One region of the Metabacillus sp. KH_069 genome, then DNA from elsewhere that is predicted to be linked to it. Evidence: riboswitches for the same ligand, from Rfam matches in the RefSeq annotation. Region 1 holds a riboswitch; each other region holds the start of a gene.

Region 1 (5,011 bases):
CCGAGTCCTCCTCCGCCGACAGCACCTGCCATCGCTGATGCTCCGACAAGACCGACTGTAGCGATTGTAAGGCTTAAAACAAGCGAGCTTAATGCTTCCGGAACGATAAATTTAAAGATGATTTGCGCTGGTGTTGCTCCCATAGCTTCTGCTGCCTCGATGACCCCTGGATCCACTTCTAATAATGAGTTTTCAATCAATCTCGCAATATATGGACCTGCATAAAAGACAAGCGGTACTACAGCTGCTGCTGTCCCAATTGAAGTTCCTACAATTAATCTGGTAAGAGGAACAATTGCGACCATTAAAATGATAAAGGGTACAGAACGGAAGATATTGACGACGCCGTTCAAGATATTAAAAATAATGGCATTCTCCCATAGGTGACCTTTTCTTGTGATGACCAGCAGCACACCAAGCGGCAGTCCGATCAAGGTTGAGAAAAGCAATGAAAAACCTGTCATCGCAAGTGTTTCTATCAGTGCATCAATAATTTGCTGTGAATCAACTAGCATGTGCTTCCACCTCTTTCACTGTGACATTTTCCTGATTCATCACTAATAAAGCCCGTTTAATTTCACTTTCCGTTCCCTGAAGTTCAACAATCAAATGACCGAACGGGATGCCCTGAAGCTCTGTGATGTTTCCAAATAAAACATTGATATCAAGATCAAACCGTTTTGCAATCTGAGATAGCAGCGGCTGTCCTGAAGATTTGCCGACAAAGTTAATTTTGAAAATCTGTCCCGGAGCATTCTCCTCCTGCACTAATTTCAGCACAGATTCCGGGATGGAATCGTTCAGAACCGAGCTGACAAAATTCGAAGCTGTTTTTGTTTGCGGATTTGAGAAAACATCGAAGACTGAACCTGATTCGATAATTTTTCCGCCCTCGATCACGGCCACCCTGTCGCAAACCTCCCTGATGACGGACATCTCATGGGTGATCATTAAAATCGTTATGTTGTATTCCTGATTAATCTTCTTCAAAAGCTTCAGAATGGAGCCTGTTGTTTGAGGATCAAGTGCGGACGTTGCTTCATCGCACAATAGAATAGAAGGCTGTGTTGCAAGTGCTCTGGCTATTCCGACACGCTGCTTTTGACCGCCTGATAATTGGTCAGGATATTGGTTCGCTTTATCCTCTAAACCTACAAATGACAATAATTCTGTTACTCTTTCTTTGATTACTTTTTGAGAGGTTTTTGCAAGAAGAAGCGGCATCGCAACATTGGCGAATACCGTTTTGGAATTCAGCAGATTGAAATGCTGAAAGACCATGCCGATTTTGCGCTTAACCTGCCTTACTTCCTTTTGGGAAAGAGCTGTTAAATCAAGATTATCGACAATGATTTTCCCAGAGCTTGGACGCTCAAGCAAATTCACTGTGCGGATCAGTGTGCTTTTACCGGCTCCGCTGAATCCGATCACTCCGCAAATTTCCCCTTGTTTAACATGAAGGTCAATGCCGTCAAGTGCTCTCACTTCATTACCTCCGCTGTTATAAACCTTTGTGACGCCTTCAAATTGAATCATATGTATGCCTCCCGCAATTTTTAAAATAAAAAAACCCTCTTCTATCCGACAAGAAGAGGGCATGACTTCATAAAGAATCACTAGGTCTCTTCTTATCTCCCAGGCTTCTCGCCTGCTGGAATTGGCACAGTACTTTTTAGAAAAGTCCGCTGCCGAAGCATCATCAGGCCAGTCCCTCCGCTTCTCTGGATAAGAAATCTATTAATTTTTTGAAAACAAAAAACCTCTTCCTGAAAGCCAAGAAGAGGGTAAGATCATAGGTAAAAGACCGTTCACTCTTCTTATCTCTCAAGCGAAATCACGCTTGTTGGAGTTGGCACAGTTCTCATGGGAGTCTGCTGCCGAGGTTTCAAAGGGCCAAATCCCTCCACCTCTCGTGATAAGAAGTTTCATATTTTCGATGTGAGTCCTACTTTACGCTGGTATTTTCAGAAAGTCAACACTTTTTCAGAAAAATTATCACTGCTTAGAAAGCCTGCGGTATCGATATTGCTGCCACTGAAAACGAATAAAGCAGCCCACACAAAAGCCCAAAATGGCAACAAATGCAGCAAGCGCGACCATAACGGTAAAGATATATGCCAGAGTCATCCAGTTCATCATATATCCAAGAAAACCAAGGCTAAGACAGATCACTGCAATAAGCTGATTAAACTGCTGCTGGTCAAAATCCTCTGGTATATATTCTGAAGGCTTTTTTCTCAAAAAGAGCTTTGCCGTCTTCATAATAGGATTAAATTTAAAAAGAAGTCCCATTAATCCTGCTATTAGAGGTATAAGAAGAAACCAGCCAAATCCTGTAATCCAAGCGGCTGCAACAGATAAAACAATAAACCATTGATTCGTTAATACAAGAGGTTTAGGAATGGCGTTCATTTAAATCCCACCTGTCTGATTGGAATATAAGTATTTTACTCCAGTTTTTGTCTTTTGTGAAGACAAATGCTTCAGGAATCTATTGACAGTTAAAAGCTGATCATGATACGATCATTAAAACCAACTAAACCAATCAGAATTAAATAAATTATCAAGAGTGAACGAGAGATCTGGCTCCCCGACTTCACAGCAACCACCGGCAAACGGAAAGGTGCTCCCACCAGCAAAGCTATCCGCTTTGGTTGATAAAGAAAAGCCCTCTCTTTATTGCCAGTGAAAGATAGGGCTTTTCTTCTATTATTGTTGAATTGGAGGAACGGAAAATGACTAAAATAAATCACGCTGTATTGCCCGGTGCTGAGAGCTTTTTTTATAAAGGAAATGAGATTGGCATTCTGCTTTGCCATGGCTTTGTCGGAACACCGCAAAGTGTGGGGGAGCTCGGAAAGCTGCTTGCAGACAAAGGCTTTACCGTCCTTGCCCCGCGGCTAAAAGGTCACGGGACTAATATTCTCGAGCTTGAAGCCTGCTGTTATACAGATTGGATCAAAGACGTTGAACAGGCTTATTTAAAGCTAAAAAAAATCTGCCGCATCGTATTTATTGCAGGTCAATCAATGGGCGGAATCCTCGCTGTGCATTTGGCTGCAAAATATAAAGAAATCAGCGGTGTGATTACAATCAACGCAGCTTTACGCGTGCCTGGATACGAGTCTTTTGAAAATCAGTCAGAACCAAGGTACATCCCCGAAGGAAAACCGGATATAAAGGCAGAAGGAATTGAAGAAATCACATACTCAGCTGTTCCGATTACAGCCGTCCACAATCTCCTTAACCTGATAAAATCTGTAAAACCAAAGCTTTCAAATGTCTCATGTCCGGCGCTCATCTTTAAATCCGAAGAAGATCACGTCGTCCCTCCGGACAGCTCCGATACCCTTTATGAAAAAGTCTCATCAACTATGAAACAAATCATCAGTCTAGATAACTCCTATCATGTTGCTTCCATGGATTACGATAAAGAGATCATTGCCGATAAAACAGCGGACTACATTCGTTTATGCTGTCATCCAATTTATAAAATGTCCGTTTAAATTATGACTTTAAACGGACATTCCTGCTAAACTAAAAGCAGGTGATAAACATGTTCTTAAAATCAATCAAATTAAAAAAAGAAGAGATTCCTTCGTTTGAAACATATCCTTTTTCCATTCCGGCCATTTCAAACATGGATGAACTGAAGATTAAAAGCCCTGTTACTTTTTTTGTCGGTGAAAATGGGTCCGGCAAATCGACATTGATGGAGGCTATTGCTTATCAGTGCGGGTTCAATACAGCCGGCGGCACCCATCATCTTTATGAAACGAGGAGCTCTCAATCTGATTTAGGGAAGTATATCAGGCTTGCCTGGATGCCAAAAATCAAAAATGGCTTTTTCCTGAGAGCCGAGTCCTTTTATCAGTTTGCATCCTATCTGGAAGAACTGAATGAAGACCCGTTATCGGGTAATGTATTTGGATCATATGGCGGAAAATCGCTCCATCATCAATCACATGGCGAATCCTTTTTATCTCTTTTTCTCAATCGCTTTGGCAAAAAAGCCGTCTATTTACTGGATGAGCCGGAGGCCGCTCTTTCCCCGTCAAGACAGCTGACCCTGCTGCGCATCATTCATGATTTAACAAAAGATGGTGACACACAATTCATTATTGCCACACATTCTCCTATCTTGCTTGGATTTCCCGGTGCAAATATAGTAAGCTTTGATTCGCACCGCATTGCCGAAATCGATTATACGGACACAGATCATTATCAGATTACAAAGTATTTTTTGGAGAATCGGGACCGGTTTTTGGAGGAGCTTTTTAAGGAAGAATAAACAATGACCTCTTGAGCTTCAAACAGGACATGAATGGTCTGTAAATAAAGGTGGTAACGCAAATACAAACCTCATCTTAAGACTTACTTAAGTCTATGGATGAGGTTATTTTGTATCCAAAAAGGAGGATAAATGACATGTCTATATTTATAGGAGGTGCCTCGTATGAAACATCATCAATCTCAGGATAATTGTAATAGGCAATCAGTTTTTTGTGCCATATTCAGACCTTCAGCAAGCCGCGAAAGCCTCTGGCAGCATAGTAGGAGTCAGCTCCATTATGATATACAAAAACGTTGTCATAGCGGCAATCACAAAAAAGAGCACCACCGAGTTCTCTAATATCATTGGGTGTTTGCACCCAGCTTGATGTTTTCATATCGAAATGTTCAAGTTTCTGCAGCTCTCGATATTGTTCTTCATTCAATAGTTCTATGCCCATGAAGGCTGCCATGTCAATAGCACTATTTTCAGGCTTATGTTTTTTTCTTGACTCTAGCGCTTTACGGTCGTAACAAACACTTCTGCGGCCTTTAGGACTTTCTTTTGAACAATCACAGAATATGTATTCGTCCTTTTGTTTATCATAGCCAACAACATCAGGTTCTCCTCCGGTCATTTCCATTTCATTGAGCGACCACATTTTTTCAGGATTTGCATCCAGCTTTGCTTGGACTTTAGACCATTCAAGACCTTTATGACGGTTCATGTTTTTCTCAA
Region 2 (5,011 bases), 790 kb from region 1:
ACGCACTTCCAGGCAAAAGGCGAGATGGTTGAAATGCCTCCTGAAACGGTTCTTCGAATGATTATCACCACTATTATGGGGTTCCTAATTGGAAGGTTCATCATCCTGCCGGATCTGGACTGGGATGATGAAGCGGAAAAAGAATATACGATTCAGTTTCTTTTGCATGGATTGATGAAGAGGTAAGGCTGCTCGTAGAATGAGCGGCTTTTTCTCATAAAAAACAGAGTCCGATTTACGGACTCTGTCAATAAGATTTACCGGGATTCTTTAAATCTCGGATAGCCTATAATTATAGCAACAATACCCATGATGGCTATTAAGAATGGGTAAAAAGAGAATGGCAGGATATCAGTTGGTGAAATCTTAGCAAATTGAGCGGCAGTCAGCATTTGAGCACCGTAAGGAATTAACCCCTGTATACTGCAAGAGAAAATATCTAAAAGGCTCGCAGATTTACGTTTATCAATCTCATACTTAACCGCCATATCTTTTGCGAGAGAACCTGCTGCAATAATAGAGATCGTATTATTCGCAGTTGCAAGGTTTGTCGTGCTGACAAGACCGGCAATGGCAAATTCTGCTCCTTTTTTAGAAGCTATTCTTCGCGTCATCGCTTCTAAAATAAAGTGAATGCCGCCGTTTCGTTTAATTAATTCAACCATTCCGCCGATTAAGAGTGAAAGAATGACTAATTCGGCCATCCCCATAATACCATCTGTTATTTTCTGAAGAAATGCCGTTAACGTGTAGCTGCCATCAGAAAGGCCGATGATTCCGCTAAGCAGGATACCTCCAGTTAAAACAACGATTACATTCATTCCGAAAAGCGCTGTTACAAGAACGGCTATATATGGCACCATTTTAATGAAACTGAATTCTCCGGGAGAAACTGGTGATTGATTGCCGAGAGAAATGACAATTAAAACGACACTAGTTATAATGGCAGCCGGCAAAACAATGAAGAAGTTTACCTTGAACTTGTCTCTCATTTCCGTTTGCTGTGTCCGAACGGCTGCAATCGTTGTATCCGATATAAAAGACAGATTATCCCCGAACATTGCACCGCCAATTACGGCAGCCATAGCAAGAGCTACTGAAATATCAGCTTCTGCACTGATGGCAACGCCAATTGGAGCAAGCGCAGCAATTGTTCCCATTGAAGTACCCATTGCAAGTGAAATGAAAGCCCCAATGATAAATAACCCAACAATCAAAAAGCTTTGCGGCAAAAAGGTAAGAGCAAGATTGACAGTTGATTCAACTGCTCCCATTCCTTTGGCCACTTCTGAGAAAGCCCCAGCCAAGATAAATATAAACACCATGATCATTAAATCAGGATGACCTGCCCCTTTAGCAAAGCTCTCCACTTTTGAAGTGAATGTTTCTTTTCGATTCATCATAAGTGCAGCGCCCGCTGCAATGATGATTGCTACTAGAATGGGCATTTTATAGAAGTCTCCGGTGATGATGCCGGAACCTACAAACAGACCGATAAATATGAGTAAGGGCAGCAGCGCCCATCCATTTCCTTTCGTTTCCATGTGAACCACCTTTCTTTTCGTAAGGATCTTTCAGTGTGCATAAAAAAAGATCTCTTCTAAAATAAGAAGAGATCTTATATCCGGAATGGAAATAAGCTCTTCTCATTTTTCAAGCACAGGGCTTGCTGGAATTGGCACAGCACTCGGAAATCCGAGTCCGCTGCCGAGGCGTCACAGGGCCAGTCCCTCTGCCTCTCTTAATAAGAAGATATATGTGAGCTTTTAAAAAAGTCCTTTCCTACATTAAGGGGTTATTGTGTAAAAGTCAAATGGTAGATTTAACAAATATTTTTTCGAAATTGTTTGAATTTACCGTCATCAGTGGAATAAAATAAACTATATAGTCGGTTTTTAAGGAAGGCGGTGTAAAAGTGGCTCCAATCGTTTCAAATGAATACAAGGAAAAAAAGAAGCGCCATATCCTGGAAAGTGCCCTTAAGGCATTTGGCGAAAAAGGATTTCAGCTTGCAACAATAGACGATATTGTTGCTGAATCCGGGTTAAGCAAAGGGGCGATCTACAACTATTTTAAAAGCAAGGAAGAAATTTATCTTCAGCTGATGCAGATGCGGACAGAGGAGAATATCACCAAGCTGAAAAATACCTTTCAAGAGAGCGGAACTGCAAAAGAAAAACTTCACCAGTTTTTCAAAAACTACGCGGAAATTGAGCTGTCTCAAAAGTGGCAGAGAATGATCGGGGTTCACCTTGAATTCTGGATTCACTCAGGCAGGGACGAAGAGCTGAAGCGAGTCATGACAGACCGTTATGACAATGTCTATCAGGCCCTGCTCATTGAGATCATCGAAGAAGGCATCAGGCAGAATGAATTCAACAAAGACACTGATCCTTCGCTCGTATCTTCTATGGTGTGGGGAACTATAGATGGCATTTGCCTTCACTATTCAGTAATAGGCGGGAGTTACCCTTATGAAAAACAAATTCGCGCTTTAGAAGAAATGATCTTCTTGTACTTGGAAAAAGGGAGAGCTTAAGTTTTTAAAAGGATCATCCCAGACACTAAGAGGTTAGAAAGCTTACAGTCTACTGAGAAAAGGGGTACGTTATGATCACCATTAAAAGATTGTCTCAATGTACGCTTGAAGAAGCATTAACCGCATGGAATAAAGGCTTTGAGGGATATTATTTTGATATGACGCTGTCTCTTGAGAATTTTTTTAATCGAATGGTGCTTGAAAACCTTTCGCCGGCATTATCTGTAGTTGCTTTTCACGGCTCGAAGCCGGTTGGGCTTGTTTTGAATGGAATCAGAACCATTGATGGCAAAAAAATTGCATGGAACGGCGGAACCGGTGTTGCTCCTGAGTACCGAAGCAAAGGAGTAGGGGTCAAGCTGATGGAAGAGGTATTATCCCTTTACAAAAAAGAAAATGTAGACACAGCTACTCTTGAAGCCGTTTCTCATAATGATCGTGCGATTAAGCTTTATGAAAAAATGGGCTATAAGGTAGTAGACAGGATTGCACACCTCGGACATTCAGCTCCGCTTAAGCTCGAAAAATCAAAAGGCGGATTCCGTGTTCAGGTAAAAAAGCCGCGGGACGTACAGAATATCCCTTTCTATAACAAGCTGGCGCCATGGCAGGTGCAGTGGCAAAACATCAGAGATGGTGAGTCTATTCTTGCTGTAGACGAAAAAGGGGAAACCATCGGATTCGCCCTGTCAAAACGGAAATATGAGGACGACGGAACGCTATCTGGCATCCTTTTATTTCAATGTGAGGCACACCCTGAACATCAGGAGAAAGAAGCCCTTTTGCGCTCGCTGCTGCATGAAGCATTCGCATTCTCTAACACGGAAGAGATTCAAAGAACAGCTGTCAATCTATCTAAATCCAATCAGCTGGTCCATGAAATCTTAGAAAAAGAGGGATTCATCGAAAAAGCAGAGCAGGTGTTTATGATCAAAGAGATGTCTGCATAGAATCCATTCATTTACAAACCCTATGAAAAAGAAAGAAGGGATTGTAAAAATGAAAAGATGGCTGAACATCTTGCTGATTTTCTGTTTGGCAGGAAGCAGTATGACCGCGTTTTTAGTTCAAGCTCATGCAGAAACAAAAGTGCTTTCCTACGAAGAGTTCGGAAGAGTTGCGATGCGCAAGACCATGGAAAAATACCCAGGTGCCCAAATCACAGACTATCTGCATGTAGGAAAAAAAAGAAAAAGAGCAACTTCAATTGAAACGTTCAAGCTTACGCTGAAGGAAAAGAATAAAACGTTTCAACTATTTGTTTTCGTTGAATATAATGAGAAAACCAAAAAAGTGGTCAAGGTTACATTTGAAAAGGCAGGTTAAAATTAGGCGGTCCCTCTAGGGGATTGCCTTTTTTATTTGGAATTAGTCCATTTTCAGATTTTATATTGACAATGTTTTACAGTGTGATATATAGTTAATTACATAAGTAACTAACCAATTAACAAATGAACCGAAAGAGGGGTCATATGAATCCATTTTTAGATACCGACAGACCGATTTTTCAGCAAATAGCGGAGCAGATAGAAGATGACATCATCAACGGCATGGTTCAGGAAGGAGAGAGAGTTCCATCGACAAATGAGTTCGCGGCACATTATCAAATTAATCCGGCAACAGCAGCGAAGGGGATCAATCAGTTAGTGGAGAAAGGCATTCTTTTTAAGAAGAGAGGGATTGGGATGTTCGTAGCTGAAGGGGCAAAGGGGATATTAACCCTCAAGCGGAAAGAGCAATTTTACGAAGCCTTTATTTTGCCCTTGAAGATGGAAGCGGCAAAATTGAATATCAGTGTGAACGATCTAAAAGAAATGCTTGAAAAAGGGAGCGGTCATAATGAGGGTTAATATGAATGAATTAACAAAGGTTTATGGCAAGAAAAGCGCGCTTAACGGCATTACACTGGAACTTGAAGAAAATAAGATTTACGGCCTGCTGGGCCGGAATGGAGCCGGTAAAACGACATTGATGCAGATTCTTGCCGGTCAGATCCTGCCGACGGGTGGTTCGGTGTTAATAAATGATCAAAAACCTTATGAAAATCAAGAGATAACGGAGTCGATCTGTTTGATCAATGAAAGCGAAAATTTTAAAAAAGGATTAAAGATAAAAGATGTCCTGAAAATCGCACGCTGCTTTTACCCGAATTGGAGCCGGGAAACAGCTGAAAAACTGCTCGAGGATTTTTATCTTCATGGAAATATGAAAGTCAAAACATTATCAAAGGGAATGGAATCTGCACTGGGAATAACGGTTGGTCTTGCAAGCCGGGCGCCAATTACGATATTTGATGAGCCATATATTGGTCTGGATGCTGCAGCCAGAAGCAGATTTTACGATTTGCTATTGGAAGAGTACGAAGAATATCCGCGTACGTTTATATTATCTACTCATCTAATAGATGAAGTCAGCCGGCTGCTGGAAGAAGTGCTCATTGTATCTGAAGGCAGGCTGCTGATGCAGAAAAAT
Region 3 (5,011 bases), 1.7 Mb from region 1:
GCACGATATCGACTCCGAGCTCGAGCGGACGCTGCAGAACAGGTGTTAAAAATGTATTGTCTAAAAAGGTTAAACAGTTATTTGCTTTTGCAAGTTTCGTAATGCCCTGGATGTCGGTAATTTTCAAAAGCGGATTAGACGGTGTCTCCACGTAGATTACTTTTGTATTCGGCTTGATGTGCGATGCCACTTCGTGCAAATCAGTCATGTCGACAAAGCTGTATTCAATCCCGAATCTGCTCAATACATCTGTAATGATCCGGTATGTTCCGCCGTATACATCTTCCGTTATTAAAACGTGGTCGCCTTTAGACAACAATAAAAAACAGGTTGAAATGGCCGCCATTCCAGAAGCGAAGGCAAATCCTTTTGTGCCGCCTTCAAGTTCAGCAATGGTTTCTTCTAATGCCTCGCGCGTCGGGTTTCCGGATCTGCTGTAATCAAATTTGCCGTAGTCATCAAAGTCAAATTGGTGAAAAGTAGAGGAATGATGGATCGGCACGCTTACCGCTCCTGTTTCTTTTTGCACCTTTTGACGATTGTGGAGCAGTTTCGTCTCGAATTTCCAATCACCGTTGCTCAACTTTCTCCGCCTCCTTCATCAGTTCAAATGCCTGTGTTAAGTCAAGTTCCAAATCTCCTGCGTATTCAATGCCGACAGAAAATCGCAAAAGCCTGTTGCACACGCCGTTTGCAGCGCGAATCTCTTCAGGAATATCCATATGTGTCTGTGTTGCGGGATATGTGATAAAGCTTTCCACTCCGCCTAAGCTTTCAGCAAATGTAATCGTCTTTAAGGCCTTTAAAAATGGATTGACCCATTCTTCCTTCTGCAGCCTAAATGAAAGCATTCCGCCTTTGCCCGGATAAAGCACATCTGTCACCTCAGACTGATTTTCAAGAAAAGATGCGAGCTGGCCCGCATTTCTCTCATGCTGGTTCATCCGCAGAGCCAAGGTTTTCATGCCGCGGATCAAGAGCCAGGAATCAAAAGGAGAAAGCACCCCGCCGATTGCGTTGTGATGCTGGGCAAGCTCTTCGCACAGCTCCGTTCCCTTCGCAACAACCAAACCGGCAAGCACATCATTGTGACCGCCCAAATATTTAGTGGCACTATGGATCACGATGTCAGCTCCGTCTAAAATCGGTGTTTGCAGAATCGGCGTATAGAACGTGTTGTCGACAATCAGCAGCAAATTGTTTTCACGGGCTATTTTCGCAATCTTGCTGACCTCTGTTTCCTGCATCAAAGGATTTGTCGGGGTCTCAAGAAAAATGGCCTTTGTGCGTTCATTGATCAGCTGCTGCGTACAGTCCCCGTCTTTAAAATCTGCGTAGTGAAAAACAAGGCCATATTTTCTCCATTCCCGTTCGAATAATCGGTAAGTACCTCCATACAAATCAGAGGATACAATGAGCTCGTCTCCGCTTTTAAACAATGCCATAAGCGTCTGAATCGCTGCCATCCCTGAACTGAATGCATAACCCTGATCTCCGTGCTCAAGCTCTGCAATGGCCTTTTCAAGAATCTGCCGCGTCGGGTTTCCGGTGCGGACGTAATCAAATCCTGTTGATTCCCCAATACCATTGTGCCTGTAGGCTGTAGAAAAATAGACGGGCGGATTCACGGTTCCCGTTGCGTTTTCACTTCGATTTCCAATTTGAGCTAAGATTGTTTCAATGCGTTCTGACATTTCCAACACCGTCCCATAATAGTTTCTGCAAGTTTTTCTCCATTTGTGTGTTTAAACCTAAAGACTGCCATTCCATCTAATCCGGCAAAAAGACTGCATCCCAATAATATAAAAATAAAAAACGTCTTCCTCATTTAAGAAGAAGACGTTAATATCGAATGATTGCTTCTCCTTATCTCCCAAGCTTATTACCTGCGCTTGCTGGATTTAGCACCTTGGTTCGAACAGAAAGATTCCCCGTTCTTTTCCGGTTGCTGAGATTTCACAGGGCCAGAACCCTCCATCTCTCTGGATAAGAATAAATAGTATGAACTTTTTGAATTGATTGTTTTTATAACCTTATCTCATTATCAAATATTTTGCAAGGCTTTTATGAATATTTACGGTTTACCATCATCACCCCGGCAATAATCAGAAGACCTCCGGCCACGCTTGCCTTCAAAATCGGTTCATGCAGCAATATCACTGCTGCAATCACAGTTGCAAGGGGTTCAAAGTACAGAAAAGATGACACTTTAGTTGCCTCCATGACTTCGAGCGCTTTGCCCCAAAACCAGTATGCGACTGCGGAGACAAAAATTCCGAGAAACAGCAAATGAGTCCAATTTTCCTTTGTCAGATAAGCCATCTGAACCAAGCCATTATTTCTTAAAAAGAAAGGAAGAGTCATGATAAAGCCGAAGGAGCATGTATAAAAAGTAACTGTCAGCGCGGGATATGGGATCTTCAGTTTTTTTATCAAAATCGAATAAACCGCCCAATTCAATGTACTTAAAATCATCAGCAAGTAACCGATGTTAGCGTGAAAAGGTAAAGACCCGCCTTGTCCATATGAAGTTATTAAAAGAACGCCGAGTACAGCAATTGTCATGCCCGCTGCTTTAAAAAGCGTAAATGTTTCTTTCAAAAAGAGAGTGGCCAGAACAGCTGTGAAAATCGGGGAAAAAGAGATGATCCATCCCGCTTGCGATGCCTGAATAGACTGTAAGGCTGCTGCTTGAAACACTTGATGAACAAAGATGCCAAGCACAGAAAGGATAAAAATGGACGGAAGATGAGCCACCTTCATTTTGAATGGCTGACGAAGGAGCAAAAGCAGGAAAAATAAAAAGACAGCTGCAATACAAAAGCGCAAAGCAAGCAATGTAAAAGGTTCTAGCTGACTTAAAACAGCTTTCGTTGAAACAAAGGATATTCCCCAGAAAGAAATTGAAACGGCTGCATAGATACTTGCTGTCACATGAACAGATTTCCTCATTTTCAGGCATTTTCCTCCCTTGCACCGGGCTTGTCTTTATATAAGGAATATGTGCTGAAGAATGGAATTATGCCGCGTCCTGAATCTGTCAAAAACCGTTCAAATCAACTGTCTTTTTTTTACATATTTTCATGATATATTTATCCTATAAGTGAAAGGTGGCGATACGAATGACACATTCATTAACAAAGCCAAAATGGGGTCTTTTTGCAGCATTGGTTCTTCTCATTGCCGGATCAAATGCCGCAATCTACCGTTTTCCATTCATGCAGCCTGTTCCGCAGGGAGCAGCTCTAGGTTCTCTGCTTGATTTTCTGGTTGTGATACCGCTTTTAACCTACTTGTTTATCTTAAGAAAAAGGTACTCCCTTACCTATCTGGTTCCTGTCATCCTTGCCGGTTATGGATTTGCCCGCTTTCTCATCCCCGTTCAGCAAATGAAGGCTTTCTCCTTTATACCGTGGCTGCTTTTTGCTTGTGAAGCTCTTGTTTTACTCGCGGAGATTTTTATCCTTATTCTCTTTTTTAAGAAACTTCCGCGAATCATTGGAGATTACAAGTTGAATACTGATCTCCCATTCTTTTTTCCAAAAGCGAAAGCCGCTTTTGAAAATCATGTTCCTTCAAACCGCTTGATGGATATCCTTTTTACGGAGATTTCCATTTTCTACTTTGCTTTCTTCAATTGGCGGAAAAAAGCCCCTCAGCATGGAGGTGTTTATTTCACCGCTCATCATCAAACAAGTGTTATTGCCCTAAACATCATGCTGATTCATGCCATTGTCCTTGAAACAGCTGGATTTCATTTTCTTCTTCATTCGTTTAGTCCCGTTCTTTCATGGGTATTGCTTATTTTAAACAGCTATGGAGTCCTCTTTATTCTGGCAGATCTTCAAGCTATAAGACTGACTCCGTACAGACTGACGGAACATAGCTTATACCTTCAGGCTGGAATCTCTAAACGGGTCACCATTCCCATTCACCTAATAAAGGAGATCAAGGAAAACGATTTCCCTGAAAAATTAACAAGAGAACAAGAAAAAAACGTTCTGGATTTGAGTCTGCCTGATTTCATAAAAGAAAAACCGGCCATTAAAATCGTTTTAAAAGAAGCTGTATCCGCAGAGCTCATGTATGGGATCAAAAAGAAAGCAGATATCATTCTTTTAAATGCCGATGAAGCCGGCCGCTTTATGTCAGACGTTTCTGCAAAAATCAATCGCGCGTGAAGCAAGAATTTTGCCGCAATTCATGCTAAAATGAATGGAAGCGTTTTTAATAATGGATGTGACAGCGTCCATCATCTTTGGGGGTATCGTGATGACAGCGAAAGCAGGAATTGTAAAAGAGACGCTGCTTTATTCAAAGGAATTAGAAGAAGAAGTAACGCTCCTGATTTATTTGCCGAAGAATTATTCGCCTCTTTATAAGTACAGCCTGATTATTGCACAGGACGGTCAGGATTACTTCAGGCTCGGGCGCATCCCAAGGCAGACAGAGGAGCTGTTAAGCAGGAAAGAAATTGAAAATGTGATCATCGTCGGAATTCCGTATCGTGACGTGCAAGACCGCCGTGATAAATATCATCCGGAAGGGCCAAAGCAAAAAGCCTATATTCGCTTTTTGGCTCATGAAGTTGTTCCCTTTTTGGACAAGGAGTTTCCAACCTATCAAATGGGTGCCGGACGGGCTCTGATTGGAGATTCACTTGCTGGAACTGTATCTTTTATGACTGCTCTTACTTATCCGAATACGTTTGGTAAAGTCATGATGCAATCACCTTATTCAGATGAAGCCGTTCTGCAGATGGTGAAGGATTTTTCTTCCCCTGCCTTATTATCTATTTATCACCAAATCGGCACGAAAGAAACAGAAGTAAAAACGACAGATGGCGCCGTATTGGACTTCCTGACTCCAAACAGGGAACTGCACACTGCCATTGAAGCTAAAGGAATTCCATCTGTTTATGAAGAATTTGAAGGCGATCATAAATGGACATACTGGCAGCCGTCTCTGAAAAAGATTTTAAAAACAATGTTCTAATGGTCTCATATGCTTC
Region 4 (5,011 bases), 1.6 Mb from region 1:
CTTTACGAGAAGTCCTGATAGTCCTACAATATCAGGATTTTCTTTTTTGACCGCAAGAATCAAGTCCTGGGGAGTTACTTTTATGCCTAAATCCACAACCTTGTAGCCATTGTTGCTTAAGATGATATCGACTAAATTTTTCCCGATGTCATGTACGTCACCTTTGACAGTTGCAAGCAAAATTTTGCCTTTTCCGCTGTCATCCTTTTTTTCCATGTGAGGCTCTAAAAAGGAGACAGATGCTTTCATGACCTCTGCGCTTTGCAGTACTTCAGCAACAATCAGCTGGTTTGTATTAAACAGCTCTCCAACCTCAGCCATGCCTTTCATTAGAGGGCCATTGATAATATCCAGCGGTGCTTCGTACTCTTTTAATGCAATCTCAAGATCTGCAAGAAGTCCTTCTTTCGTGCCTTCGACCACATATTGAGCAAGACGTTCCTCCAGAGGAAGAGACTGAACCGGTTTTTTTGCCGTTTTCTTTTTCCCTCTATAATGGTTTGTGAAGACAGCCAATGTTTCGTCATTTGTGTTGAAAAGCAGAGTTTCTGCCATTTCAATTTCCTCTTTTGGGATGGACGCAAATCGTTCAAGTTTCTCTGTATTGACGATTGCGTAGTCCAGTCCTGCCTGTGTACAGTGATACAAATAGACCGCATTCAGCACTTCGCGTCCAACAGGAGGGAGACCGAATGATACATTGCTTACGCCAAGGATAGTCAGGCATTGCGGCAATCGCTCTTTTATTAAACGTATGCCCTTTATCGTTTCTTCAGCTGAGCCGATATATTGCTCATCTCCCGTTCCTACAGGAAAAACGAGTGGATCAAAAATGATATCTGAAGGATTTAGTCCGTGTTTCTCCGTCAGAAGTTCGAATGAACGAACAGCGATATCAAGCTTTTGCTCAGCCGTAAGCGCCATTCCTTTTTCATCAATCGTTCCGACGACGACAGCTGCACCATATTTGTGAATGAGAGGTACGACAGCGTCAAATCTCTCTTCACCGTCTTCTAGGTTGATTGAATTGATGATCACCTTCCCTTGAGAATAGGAGAGTGCTTTTTCAATCACTTTCTCATCGGTTGAATCGATGACAAGCGGTGCTTTTACTTTTTTTGTGATTTCCTGCATAAATGCTTCCATATCTTCTAATTCCTCGCGGTCTGGATCAGCAAGACAGATATCAATAACGTGTGCGCCATTTTTCACTTGCGCACGGGCAATTTCAGCTGCTTCTTCAAATTTCCCCTCCGCGATTAATCGTTTAAATTTTCTGGAGCCAATGACATTAGTCCGTTCTCCTACGAATAGCGGCCTCATCGAATCATCATAAATCAGCGGATCGATGCCTGATACTGTATGGGCTGGATCACGTCCCGGAACTTGGCGGGGCCTGAGTTCACCTACAGCGTCAGCAATGGCAGTAATATGTGCAGGTGTCGTTCCGCAGCAGCCGCCGACAATGTTCAGCCAGCCCTGCTCTGCAAATCCCTTCACTTTTTGAGCAAGAGAACGGGGTGATTCATGATAATTCCCTTCCTCATCAGGTAATCCCGCATTAGGATAGCAGCTGACAGCCGTATGAGCCATTCCTGACAGTGTTCGGATATGGTCGGTCATAAATTCAGGTCCTGTTGCACAGTTAAGCCCCACAGATAAAGGCTTCATGTGTTCAAGCGAGATGAAAAAGGCTTCAATATCCTGGCCTGCAAGCGTCGTTCCCATAGGTTCAATCGTTCCTGAAATCATCAGCGGAATTTCTTTTCCTGCTTGTTCAAAGGCGCGTTTAATGCCAAGAAAGCCTGCTTTCACATTTAATAAATCCTGGCTCGTTTCAAGCAGGAGCAAATCAGTGCCGCCAGCGAGCAGGCCAAGTGTTTGCTCCTCATAATTTTGAATAAGCTCATCAAACGTTGCTCCGCCTGTGACTGACAGTGTTTTTGTCGTAGGGCCCATTGAGCCTGCAACATAACGGGGCCATTCAGGAGTTGAAACCTTTTCAGCTGCCTTCTTTGCAATCTCCGCCGCTTTTTTATTTAATTCAAAAGCGAGGTGACCAAGATTATATTCATCAAGGACTATTTTAGTAGCGCCAAATGTGTTGGTTTCTATAATATCTGCTTTTGCCCTCAAGTAAGCATCATGAATGGATTCGATGACTTCTGGTGCAGTAATCGTTAAATATTCGTTGCAGCCCTCGTATTCTTCTCCGCCGAAATCAGCTGCTGAAAGATTTGCATCCTGAATCATGGTGCCCATCGCTCCGTCGAGAACGAGGATTTTTTTCTCAAGCTGTTTTTTTATATCAGACATGCGTAATCTTCCTTTCATTGACCTCAGTTTGTTTCTTATGAATGTAGTTTGTCAGTTCAACGGTTAATTCATAGTTTAAAAATGGTGTAATTAGGTAGATTCCATTAAATAAGTCAAAGGCAGCATCAATCAATCTTTTAGCGATAGCCAATCCTTCCTGATAGGCTTTCTCACGATTATCGCCTGCCTGAGCCATTCTTTCCCGGATACTGTCAGAAAGAGTAATGCCAGGAATTTCGTTATGAATAAACTCTGCGTTGCGGCTGCTTGTGAGCGGCATAATGCCGATATAGATTGGCACGGTTAAATGCTTTGTTTCTTCATATACATCAATCAGCTGTTTTTCTGAGTAAATGGGCTGTGAGATGAAATAATCTGCCCCGCAGGCAATTTTTTTCTCAAGCCTTTTTACCGCTTTATCAAGATATTTGACATTAGGGTTAAACGCGGCAGCTACTGAGAAATTGGTTTTTTCTCCAAGCGGTTTACCTGAATAAGAAAGGCCGTCGTTAAATTGCTTGATTAAGCTGATCAAATCAAATGATGAAAGATCATAAACCGATGTTGCTCCCGGAAAATCCCCGATTTTTGATGGATCGCCTGTGATTGCTAAGACATCTGTAAGTCCAAGTGTATGAAGACCCATCAAATGAGATTGAAGGCCAATTAAATTGCGGTCGCGGCATGTAATATGAATTAAAGACCTGAGCCCAAGTGTTTGCTGAACGATGGACCCAACAGCAACATTGCTAATCCGCGGTGACGCAAGCGAGTTATCTGCAAGAGTTAAGGCATCGATTCCAGCAGCCTGCAGAGCTTTTGCTCCTTTTAAAAATTTGTCTATTCCAAGTTTTTTAGGAGGATCAAGTTCTACAATCAGAGAACGTTTCTCGCTCACTATTTCCTGCAGGGGAGGGTACTTTCTTTCCGCTGCTGACGTGACAGAAATCTCTTCTTTTCTGATTTTCACTTTCTTCTCTGTAACTGGAGCCAGGCCTTTAAGCGCTGCTGCCATTGCTTCAATGTGCAATGGCGTTGTGCCGCAGCACCCGCCGATCAGTCTTGCTCCCTGATTTCTGAAGGCAAGAGCACTTTCTGCAAAATATTTTTCTCCTGAGCCATACACAAGTCTGCCTTCTTCAAGAGTAGGCAAGCTGCTGTTTGGATAAACAGATAAGTACGCTTTATCAGGCAGCGGAATTTCTTCAAGTGAAGAAAGCATATGGTAAGGTCCCAGTCTGCAATTCAGCCCGACAACATCCGCACCAAGTGCTTCAAGCTGAGAAAGGCCTTCATGCAGAGGTGTTCCGTCCTGCAGCACCCCGATTTCGTGCAGGGAGATGTTTGTAATAATCGGGATATTCGTTTCTTTTCTCGCTATCTCTAATACTGTTTTTATTTCCTCGAGATCATAATAGGTTTCAAGCAGAAGGCCGTCGACCTCTTCACTGAGCAAAAGGTAAAGCTGTTCCCTGAAATTTCTTTTAATGTCTTCAAGAGAATAGGCGTTTTTTTTGAAAGCACGGATGCCTCCAATTGTGCCGAGAACATAAGTGTCATTGCCGGCTGCTGCTTTTTTGGCAATCTGCACAGCAGTACGGTTGATCGCTCTCACTTCATCTTCTAATCCGTATCTTGAAAGCTTAATATAATTGGCGCCGTACGTATTTGTCTGAATAACATCCGCACCGGCTGCAATATAAGCCTTATGGACATTTAAGATTTCATCAGGCTTTGATAAATTCAATTCTTCGAAACATCGGTCCACTCCGTGAGAATAAAGCAGTGTTCCCATTGCTCCGTCGCCAATCAGGATCTTGTTCTGTAAATCGTTTAAAAGTGTCAAACTCCAAACCTCCTTCATGCAAGTAAAGAAAACAAAAAAAGCCTTCCAAGAAGAAGACTTTTGAACGTTCAGGACTTCTTCTTATCGTTCGATGGATGCATCGCTGGAATTAGCACCTTGGAATGAAAGCTCTGCTGAATACAGATGGTTTCATTATGCCAGGTTGCTGAAGCTTCAAAGGGCCAGTCCCTCAGCTTCTCTAGATAAGAATGGTGAAATATGAAATTAGCAAAAAGATATTATATCTAATTTACATGTTTTTTCGGATAGATTCAATACAAAAGTAAAAGTTTTCTGAATAGACGGGGAATTTATTGAGGATAGATCAAAAGGAAAACCTGCCGAACAGCTAAACAAACACCCGGCTGAGAAGAGCCCGGGTGTTCGTTCACTTTATCTGAAATTAAGAAACTGGACGTCAATCGGCAAGTCTGCACCGCGAACGGCTGCAATTACCTGCTGAAGGTCGTCCTTATTTTTGCCGGTTACGCGGACCTGATCATCCTGAACCTGTGTTTTTACTTTTAAACCAGAATTTTTAATAATGGCATTAATCTTTTTCGCATTATCCTTATCAATACCCTGAATCAGCTTAGCACGCTGGCGAATCGTACCGCCGGATGCGCCTTCAATCTTGCCGTAATCAATATTCCTGGTCGCCACATTGCGCTTAATCAGTTTGGAAACAAAAACATCCTTTAACTGATCCATTTTAAACTCATCATCTGAGACTAGAACAATCTCTTCTTTTTCAAGAGAAATGCTGCTTTTGCTCCCTTTAAAATCATAGCGCGTGCCGATTTCCTTCATTGTCATCGTAATCGCATTCGTCACCTCAGGCATATCCAC

What was found. A riboswitch is a leader RNA that binds a small molecule or an ion and turns the genes downstream of it on or off. The one in region 1 is predicted to bind S-adenosylmethionine.
Region 2: another riboswitch for S-adenosylmethionine. It lies ahead of AC3ISE_RS01210 (Na+/H+ antiporter NhaC family protein); the one in region 1 lies ahead of AC3ISE_RS19485 (alpha/beta hydrolase).
Region 3: another riboswitch for S-adenosylmethionine. It lies ahead of AC3ISE_RS05470 (methionine biosynthesis PLP-dependent protein); the one in region 1 lies ahead of AC3ISE_RS19485 (alpha/beta hydrolase).
Region 4: another riboswitch for S-adenosylmethionine. It lies ahead of AC3ISE_RS04930 (bifunctional homocysteine S-methyltransferase/methylenetetrahydrofolate reductase); the one in region 1 lies ahead of AC3ISE_RS19485 (alpha/beta hydrolase).

What each region holds. Positions count from the first base shown of each region.
Region 1 covers NZ_CM174460.1:3,857,387-3,862,397, forward strand. Annotated here, with positions in the region: gene AC3ISE_RS19470 (methionine ABC transporter permease) at 1-515, opposite strand, end outside; gene AC3ISE_RS19475 (methionine ABC transporter ATP-binding protein) at 505-1,536, opposite strand; SAM riboswitch class I at 1,626-1,732, opposite strand; SAM riboswitch class I at 1,815-1,922, opposite strand; gene AC3ISE_RS19480 (DUF4395 domain-containing protein) at 1,996-2,412, opposite strand; SAM riboswitch class I at 2,558-2,664, shown strand; gene AC3ISE_RS19485 (alpha/beta hydrolase) at 2,736-3,506, shown strand; gene AC3ISE_RS19490 (AAA family ATPase) at 3,557-4,291, shown strand; gene AC3ISE_RS19495 (DUF4256 domain-containing protein) at 4,515-5,011, opposite strand, start outside.
Region 2 covers NZ_CM174460.1:214,637-219,647, forward strand. Annotated here, with positions in the region: gene AC3ISE_RS01205 (TetR/AcrR family transcriptional regulator) at 1-186, shown strand, start outside; gene AC3ISE_RS01210 (Na+/H+ antiporter NhaC family protein) at 258-1,544, opposite strand; SAM riboswitch class I at 1,644-1,751, opposite strand; gene AC3ISE_RS01215 (TetR/AcrR family transcriptional regulator) at 1,916-2,539, shown strand; gene AC3ISE_RS01220 (GNAT family N-acetyltransferase) at 2,611-3,489, shown strand; gene AC3ISE_RS01225 (DUF3889 domain-containing protein) at 3,539-3,865, shown strand; gene AC3ISE_RS01230 (GntR family transcriptional regulator) at 4,012-4,389, shown strand; gene AC3ISE_RS01235 (ABC transporter ATP-binding protein) at 4,379-5,011, shown strand, end outside.
Region 3 covers NZ_CM174460.1:1,089,689-1,094,699, reverse strand. Annotated here, with positions in the region: gene metC (cystathionine beta-lyase) at 1-583, opposite strand, end outside; gene AC3ISE_RS05470 (methionine biosynthesis PLP-dependent protein) at 570-1,694, opposite strand; SAM riboswitch class I at 1,864-1,993, opposite strand; gene AC3ISE_RS05465 (DMT family transporter) at 2,065-2,952, opposite strand; gene AC3ISE_RS05460 (hypothetical protein) at 3,123-4,181, shown strand; gene AC3ISE_RS05455 (alpha/beta hydrolase) at 4,273-4,995, shown strand.
Region 4 covers NZ_CM174460.1:984,642-989,652, forward strand. Annotated here, with positions in the region: gene metH (methionine synthase) at 1-2,316, opposite strand, end outside; gene AC3ISE_RS04930 (bifunctional homocysteine S-methyltransferase/methylenetetrahydrofolate reductase) at 2,309-4,162, opposite strand; SAM riboswitch class I at 4,241-4,372, opposite strand; gene AC3ISE_RS04935 (YajQ family cyclic di-GMP-binding protein) at 4,556-5,011, opposite strand, start outside.